Azospirillum brasilense: one gene and its partner. The protein of the gene in region 2 interacts with the protein of the main gene of each other region in a pairwise test. Links are inferred from orthologs where the notes say so. Each region holds a gene or a part of one and is shown on either strand. Other genes may lie near its edges.

Evidence for each region.
Region 1: the proteins of D3869_RS27305 (region 2) and D3869_RS16030 interact in binary tests that used the Escherichia coli proteins (3 or more experiments, as listed by UniProt). The link is inferred for Azospirillum brasilense from one-to-one orthologs.

The regions. Positions count from the first base shown.
Region 1 is NZ_CP032346.1:424,848-428,639, forward strand. Bases 622-3,374 are described here. They hold D3869_RS16030 (NADH-quinone oxidoreductase subunit B family protein), read right to left. Parts: upstream 2,383-3,374; coding sequence 1,861-2,382; downstream 622-1,860. Other genes in these bases: D3869_RS16020 (hypothetical protein), read left to right, coding at 622-871; mazG (nucleoside triphosphate pyrophosphohydrolase), read left to right, coding at 1,044-1,853; D3869_RS16035 (nickel-dependent hydrogenase large subunit), read right to left, coding at 2,394-3,374. Outside these bases: D3869_RS16015 (hypothetical protein), read left to right, coding at 113-379; more of D3869_RS16020, read left to right, coding at 452-621; more of D3869_RS16035, read right to left, coding at 3,375-3,792.
Region 2 is NZ_CP032348.1:297,119-301,156, forward strand. Bases 445-3,443 are described here. They hold D3869_RS27305 (methionine ABC transporter ATP-binding protein), read right to left. Parts: upstream 2,477-3,443; coding sequence 1,412-2,476; downstream 445-1,411. Other genes in these bases: D3869_RS27295 (MetQ/NlpA family ABC transporter substrate-binding protein), read right to left, coding at 445-767; D3869_RS27300 (methionine ABC transporter permease), read right to left, coding at 778-1,446; D3869_RS27310 (long-chain-fatty-acid--CoA ligase), read right to left, coding at 2,473-3,443. In the rest of the region: more of D3869_RS27295, read right to left, coding at 1-444; more of D3869_RS27310, read right to left, coding at 3,444-4,038. UniProt on the Escherichia coli protein: Part of the ABC transporter complex MetNIQ involved in methionine import. Responsible for energy coupling to the transport system. It has also been shown to be involved in formyl-L-methionine transport.

The DNA of each region.
Region 1 (3,792 bases), on a different replicon or contig from region 2:
CGCACACGTCCTCCGACCGGGACCGGATTCGGCGGGAACTCCACGGGCACGGCGGCCTTATAGTGCCAGGATGCCGGAAACGGCCGCCGTGAGCCTTGCGGAGCGCCCGATCATGAAGGCCATTGCCCTGAAGCGCGTGCTGTTGGTGGCGTCCTTGCTGGCGCCCACAGCCTGCGCGGAGCGGATCGCCGAGTGTCAGCCCAGCGTCGGTGCGGCCTCGGCGGCCGGCGCGGCGCAATGCTCCACCGAGTCCGAGGCCACGGACGTCGCCCTGGATCACGAGGTGGTTCGCGCCATCGACGCCGAGCCCGTGCTCAGCGTGGCGCCGCCGCAGCGCCGGAAGGCCCGGCCCGCCACGCACGCGCATTCCATGGAGTGAAATGGGCCACCGCCCCTCGGAACCCGCCATCGCCACCATGTGTTGGACCAACGCAACAACGGCGGGTGATCCATGCAAACGGCCAACATCCACGATCCCCTGAGCATCGAGAGCGTCTATCCACGAAGCGCCTTCGACAACGATGCGCGGCAGAACGCGCGGGACAAGGAGGCGGTGGAGCATGGCGTGATGATCCTGTCGATGCCGGACGCCGACGGGAATTTCTCGCTGAAGCCCTCCCAACGTCATGTCGGCGAGCCGGCCACGACGACCCATTCGGTTTTTCTGTCGCCGACGCTGGAAAATTCGGAGTATGGAGCGCTCACTCCGAGCGACACCGGCTACGACGGTCCGATCGAGCCGGCTGAGGCTCGCGAAACGTCCGGCGATCCCTACCGGTCGTTCGTGGAATCGGTGATCCGGGCCGCCCGTGACGCGGATTTCCCGCCGCCGCCGCCCGCCGAAAGCCTGAAGGGATTTCGCGGAGGCTGAAGAATCGAAGAGCGGAGGGCGGCCAGAGTCGCCCTCCTCGTTTCCTGCTGACTTCATTTTTCATAATCTTGCTTATATGATTTTAATGGTCGGGCGGGGCGTGTTCCCTTTTCTCGCTGTGACGGGTCGGCTAAGGTCGCTGTCCCGTCCCGTTGCCGAAGAAGACTCTCCAATGGCCCGCAACATCGACCGCCTGATCGACGTCATGGCCCGCCTGCGCGACCCCAACGGCGGATGCCCGTGGGATCTGGAGCAGACCTACGCCACCATCGCGCCGCACACGATCGAGGAAGCCTACGAGGTGGCCGACGCCATCGAGAAAGGCGACATGCCGGCGCTGCGCGAGGAGTTGGGCGATCTGCTTTTCCAGGTGGTCTATTACAGCCAGATGGCCCGCGAAGAGAACCTGTTCGACTTCGACGAGGTTGCGGGCGTCATCGCCGACAAGATGATCCGCCGCCACCCGCACGTCTTCGGCGCCGAGGAGGTCAAGGGCGCCGACATGCAGACCTCGCGCTGGGAGGACCACAAGGCCGCCGAGCGCGCCGCCAAGGCTGCCGAGGAAGGCCGCGCCCCGTCCGCCCTGGAGGGCGTCATCGCCGGCCTCCCCGCCCTCACCCGCGCCCTGAAGCTGCAGAATCGCGCCGCCCGCGTCGGCTTCGACTGGACCGACGCGCGGGACATCCTCGACAAGATCGAGGAGGAGGTTCGCGAGCTGCGGCACGAGATGGACAGCGGCTCCGCCCCGGACCGGGTGGCCGATGAGCTGGGTGACCTTCTCTTCGCTCTGGTCAACCTCGCCCGCCGCCTGAAGGTCGAGCCGGAATCGGCGCTGCGCGGCACCAACGCCAAGTTCGAACGGCGCTTCCACCGCATCGAGGCGCTGCTGTCCGAACAGGGCCGCACGCCCAAGGAGGCGACGCTGGACGAGATGGAGGCCTTCTGGCAGCAGGCCAAGCGTGAGGAACGCGGCGAGGCCTGACCCGCCCTCAGCGTGCGGCGCTGGTCTCCAGCAGCGCCAGCAGGCCGGCCAGCAGATCGGTCGGCCGCGGCGGGCAGCCGGGAATGCGCAGGTCCACCGGCAGCACCTCCTCCACCGGACCGACGCAGGCGTAGCCACCGGCGAACAGCCCGCCGCTGACCGCGCAGTCGCCGCAGGCCACCAGCCATTTCGGGCCGGGCGTGGCGTCCCACGTGCGGACGAGCGCCTCGCGCATGTTGCGGGCGACCGGACCGGTGACCAGCAGCACGTCGGCGTGGCGCGGCGAGGCGACGAAGCGGATGCCGAAGCGCTCCAAGTCGTAGATCGGGTTGTTCAGCGCATGGATTTCCAGCTCGCAACCGTTGCAGGACCCCGCATCGACCTCGCGGATCGACAGGCTGCGGCCCAGCCGGGCCTTGGCGGCCTTGTCGAGCTTTCCGGCCAGTTCCGCCAACGCCTGATCGGCGGGGGCCGGAGCGGCTTCGGTCACCGGGCCGCCGGTCAGGGAGGTCAGGATGTGCTTCAGCATCGGCGGCCTCCTTACAGGTCGTGTCCCGCGTAGGAACAGTTGAACGACTTGTTGCACAGCGGGAAGTCGGCGACGATGTTGCCGCCGATGGCCGCCTCCAGCAACGGCCACTGGAACCAGGACGGGTCGCGCGGGTGGCAGCGGGTGACGACGCCCTCCCCGTCCAGCCGCACCCAGGTCAGAATCTCGCCACGGAAGGATTCGACCAGGGCCATGCCCTCCCCGCCCCGCCCGGCCTCCAGCGGGACCGATGGATGGTCCAGACCGCGCGAGATCGCCGGCAGGCGGGCGACGATCTGTTCGATCAGGGAGAGGGACTGCTCCACCTCGCGGATGCGCACCCACACGCGGGCGTTCACGTCGCCCTCGGTCAGCACCGGCACCTCGAACGTCAACTCGTCGTAGGGCGCGTAGCCGGGGCTGCGGCGGGCGTCCTGGTCGCGGCCGGAAGCGCGCCCGACATGGCCGCCGGCGCCGAAACGGGTGACCAGCTCCGCGGACACGAACCCGGTGGTGACCGTGCGGTCCTGCAAGGACGCCTTGCCGTCATAGATGGCAACCAGCGGCGGAAAGCGTTTGCGCAGCTCGGCCACCAGTTCCAGCAACAGGCCGGCGCCGCGCTCCGGCAGATCGGTGGCGACGCCGCCGGGGATCACCCGGTCCATCATCAGACGGTGTCCGAAGCAGGCGTCCGCCGTGCGCAGCACCCGCTCCCGCAACTGGCTGGTCTGGGCCAGCATGAAGGCGAAGGCGGCGTCGTTGCAGATGGCGCCGATGTCGCCCAGATGGTTGGCGATCCGCTCCAGCTCCGCCATCAGGGCGCGCAGCCACACCGCCCGCGCCGGCACCTCGATCCCGAGCGCCGCCTCCACCGCGCGGGCGAAGGCGAGGCTGTGCGCCACCGTCGCGTCGCCCGAGATGCGAGCGGCCAGCCTCGCCGCCTCCGCCACCGGCCTGCCCTGCATCAGCCCCTCCACCCCGCGGTGGACGTAGCCGAGCCGCTCCTCCAGCCGGACGACGGTTTCGCCGTTGGCGGTGAAGCGGAAATGGCCGGGCTCGATGATCCCGGCATGGACGGGACCGACCGGAATCTGATGCAAGCCCTCACCCTCCACCGGCAGGAAGGTGTAAGGGCCGGGGTTGGGAACCGGTGCCGCCGGCTGCTCCGACAAGGGGCGGCGCACACCCCAGGCGTCGTGGTCCAGCCAGGGGCGCGGATCGGTCGTGCGCTCTGCCACCAGGCCGTAGAGATCGTGGGCGGCGCGCTCCAGCCGGTTGGCGGCGGGGCGCACGGCGCTCAGGCTGGGGAAACGGCCTTGCGGGCAGTCGAGGCTGACCACCGCGACGTCGCCGGAGAAATCCTCGCGGAAGGCGGCGTGGACCGCCTTCGGCTCGCCCCACAGGCCGAGC
Region 2 (4,038 bases):
TCGAGGATGAACTGCTTCACCTCGTCGCTCTGGTACACCTTCACCAGCGTGGCGACCCACGGCTTGTCCTGGTCGGCCTTGCGGACGGCGATGACGTTGGCGTAGGGGCTCTCGCTGGCCTCGCGGGCGATGGCGTCCTTGTTCGGGTCCAGGCCGGACTCCATGGCGAAGTTGGTGTTGATGACCGCCACGGTCACATCGTCCAGCGAGCGCGGAAGCTGGGCGGCGTCCAGCTCCAGGATCTGCAGCTTCTTCGGGTTGTCGGAGATGTCGAGCGGCGACGCCTTCAGGCCGGCGCTCTCCTTCACCTTGATCAGCCCCTTGGCCTGGAGCAGCAGCAGGGCGCGGCCGCCGTTGGTCGGGTCGTTGGGGATGGAGATCTTGGCGCCGTCGGGCAGCTCGTCCAGGCTCTTCACCTTCTTCGAGTAGACGCCCATCGGGAAGATCACCGTCTTGGCGACGCTGACCAGCTCATAGCCACGGTCCTTCACCTGGTTGTCCAGGTAGGGCTGGTGCTGGAAGGAGTTGGCGTTCAGGTCGCCCTGGGCCAGCGCCTGGTTCGGGATGACGTAGTCGGAGAACTCCAGCACCGTCAGGTCGAGGCCCTCCTTGGCGGCCAGCGGCTTCACCTTTTCAAGGATCTGGCCGTGCGGGCCGGGGGTGACGCCGATCTTCAGGGCTTCGGCCGACGCGCCGACGGCGGTCGCCAGGGTCGCGATGCCGGCCACCAGACCAAAGGCCGCGCCGAGCACACGGGTACGGAACATCTCCAACTCCTCAGGACTTCAGGTTGCGTTTGTTGACGCGGCGGGCGATCCAGTCGCCCGTCGATTGAACGATCTGCACCAGCACGATCAGCACGATCACCACCGCCAGCATGACCTCCGGCAGGAAGCGCTGGTAGCCGTAGCGGATGCCGAGGTCGCCCAGGCCGCCGCCGCCGACAGCACCCACCATGGCCGAATAGCCGATCAGGCTGACCACCGACAGCGTCAGGCCCAGCGCGATGGCGGGCATCGCCTCCGGCAGCAGGACCTTGCGGATGATCTGGAAGGGCGTGGCGCCCATGGACTGCGCCGCCTCGATCAGGCCGCGGTCGACCTCGCGCACGGCGCCCTCGACGATGCGGGCAATGAAGGGCACGGCGGCGACCGTCAGCGGCACGATGGCCGCGGCGGTGCCGATGGAGGTGCCGGCGATCATCCGGGTGAAGGGGATGATCGCTACCACCAGGATGATGAAGGGGGTGGAGCGCGTCATGTTCACCAGCACGCCGGCGATCCGGTTGAAGGTGAGGTTCTGCAGCAGCTCCCCCCGGCCGGTGACGGCCAGGAGCACGCCCAGCGGAAGGCCCAGCGCCGTGCCCAGGAGGCCCGACACCGCCACCATGTAGAGCGTGTCGAGAAGCGCCTTAAACAGCAGCGCGTAGATTTCCGGGGACAGCATGACCGAGCACCTCGACACCGAGCTTGTTGACGTTCAGGAGGCTGATGGCCGCCTCGATGGACTGCGGGTTGCCGATGGCCTCCACCACCAGCGTTCCGAAGGGCGCGCCCTGGATCTCGTCGATCTGGCCGTGCCAGATGTTCAGGTCCAGGTTCAGCTTGCGGCTGATCGCGCTGATCACCGGGGAGGTCGCGCGCTCGCCCGTGAAGGTGATGCGCAGCACCATGTTCGACCCCGGAACCGGCGTCGCCGACAGGCGGGCGCGCAAGCTGTCCGGGATGCCGCGGTTGATGACCGGATCGACGAAGGTCTTCGTCGTCTCGTGCTTGGGGTGCGCGAAGATGTCGAAGACCGGCCCCTGTTCGATGATCCGCCCGTTCTCCATCACCGCCACCTTGTGGCAGATTTCCTTGATGACGGCGATCTCGTGGGTGATCAGGACGATGGTCAGCCCCAGCCGCTTGTTGATGTCGGCCAGCAGGTGGAGGATCTGGGTCGTCGTCTCCGGGTCCAGCGCGGAGGTCGCCTCGTCCGACAGCAGCACCTTGGGCTTGCTGGCCAGCGCGCGGGCGATGCCGACGCGCTGCTTCTGCCCGCCCGACAGCTCCGCCGGGTAGCGGTCGCGCTTGTCGGTGAGGCCGACGAGGTCGAGCAGCGGCTCCACCGTTTCACGGATCTGTGCCTTGGCCACCCCGGCCAGCTCCAGCGGCAGGGCGACGTTGTCGAACACCGTGCGCGAGGACAGCAGGTTGAAGTGCTGGAAGATCATGCCGATGCTGTGCCGCGCCTCGCGCAGCTCGCGCGGCGACAGGGCGGTGACGTCCACCCCGTCGACCAGCACGCGGCCCGAGGTCGGCTTCTCCAGCAGGTTCACGGTGCGCAGCAGCGTGGATTTGCCGGCGCCTGAACGGCCGATGATGCCGTAGATCTCGCCGCGACCGATGGTCAGGTCGATGTCGGCGAGCGCCTGGACCGGCTGGCCGGTGCCGCGGGACGGGTAGGTTTTCTGAAGCTGTTCGAAGGTTATCATACGCTCTTGGCCTCCCGACGCGCGCCCAGATCGCGGGCCGCGTCGCGCAGGACGGTCTTCTGGATTTTACCGGTCGATGTCTTCGGCAGATCGCTGAACACAACGGTGCGCGGCACCTTGTAGTGCGCAATGCGGTCCCGGCACCATTGAATTATGTCGGACTCAGAGGGGCGTTCGCTGCCGGGCTTCACCGTCACGAAGGCGCAGGGGCTCTCGCCCCAACGGTCGTCGGGGCGTGCGACCACTGCGGCCTCCAGAACGGCGGGATGCCGGTACAACGCTTCCTCCACCTCCAGGGACGAGATGTTCTCGCCGCCGGATATGATGATGTCCTTGCTGCGGTCCTTGACTTCGATATAGCCGTCGGGATGCAGCACGCCCAGGTCCCCGGTGCGGAACCAGCCGTCCTTCAGCGCCTCCTTGGTCGCCGCGGGGTTCTTCAGATAGCCCTTCATCACCGTGTTGCCGCGCAGCGCGATCTCTCCGATGGACTGCGCGTCGGCGGGCACCGGCCGGCCGGTTTCGCGGTCGAGCACGGTCGCGTCCTCCACCGCGACGTGGTTCACCCCCTGCCGGGCGAACTGCAGCGCCAGCCCGTCGGCGTCCAACGCCTCCCAGCCGTTCTGCGGGGCGCAGACGGTGGCCGGGCCGTAGCATTCGGTCAGCCCGTACATGTGCACCACCTCGAAGCCCAGCGTCGCCATGCCGGCGAGGACCGCGGAGGGAGGGGCGGCGCCGCCAGTGCCCACGACGACGCGGCGGGGGGCCGCCCGCCGCACCGCCGCCGGGGCGTGAATCAGCATGTTCAGCACGATCGGCGCGCCGCACAGATGGGTGACGCCCAACTCCGCGATGGCGTCGAAGATCGCCGCCGGCTCCACCCGGCGCAGGCAGACATGGGTGCCGCCCGCGGCGGTGACCGCCCAGCTGTAGGTCCAGCCGTTGCAATGGAACATCGGCAGCGTCCACAGGAAGACGCTCTCGGGCCGGACGTTCAGGGTGAAGGCGTTGCCCAGCGCGTTCAGATAGGCGCCGCGGTGGTGGTAGACGACGCCCTTGGGGTTGCCGGTGGTGCCGCTGGTGTAGTTCAGCGCGATGGCCTGCCACTCGTCGTCCGGCCCACGCCAGGGGGCGGGCTCGGCGGCGGTGAGGAAGTCCTCATACTCCACGGCACCCAGCGACGGCGCGTCGGGCACCTGCTCGTCGGCGACCTCCACCACCGTGATCGGGCGCTCCGTCCGGGCGAGCGCCGCCTTGGCGACCGGCGACAGCTCGCGGTCCACAATGAGGAGCTTCGTCTCGCTGTGGTCCAGGATGAAGGCGATGGCCGCGGCGTCCAGCCGGGTGTTCAGCGCGTTCAGGACCGCCCCGGCCAGTGGCACCGCGTAATGCGCCTCCAGCAGCGCCGGGACGTTGGGCGCCAGCACCGACACCGTGTCGCCGCGCCCCACCCCAGCCCGCAGCAGCGCCCCGGCGAAGCGCCGCACCCGGTCAAGGAACTGCGCATAGGTGATGCTCCGGCGGCCGTGGACGATGGCCGGCTTGTCCGGATAGACCTTCGC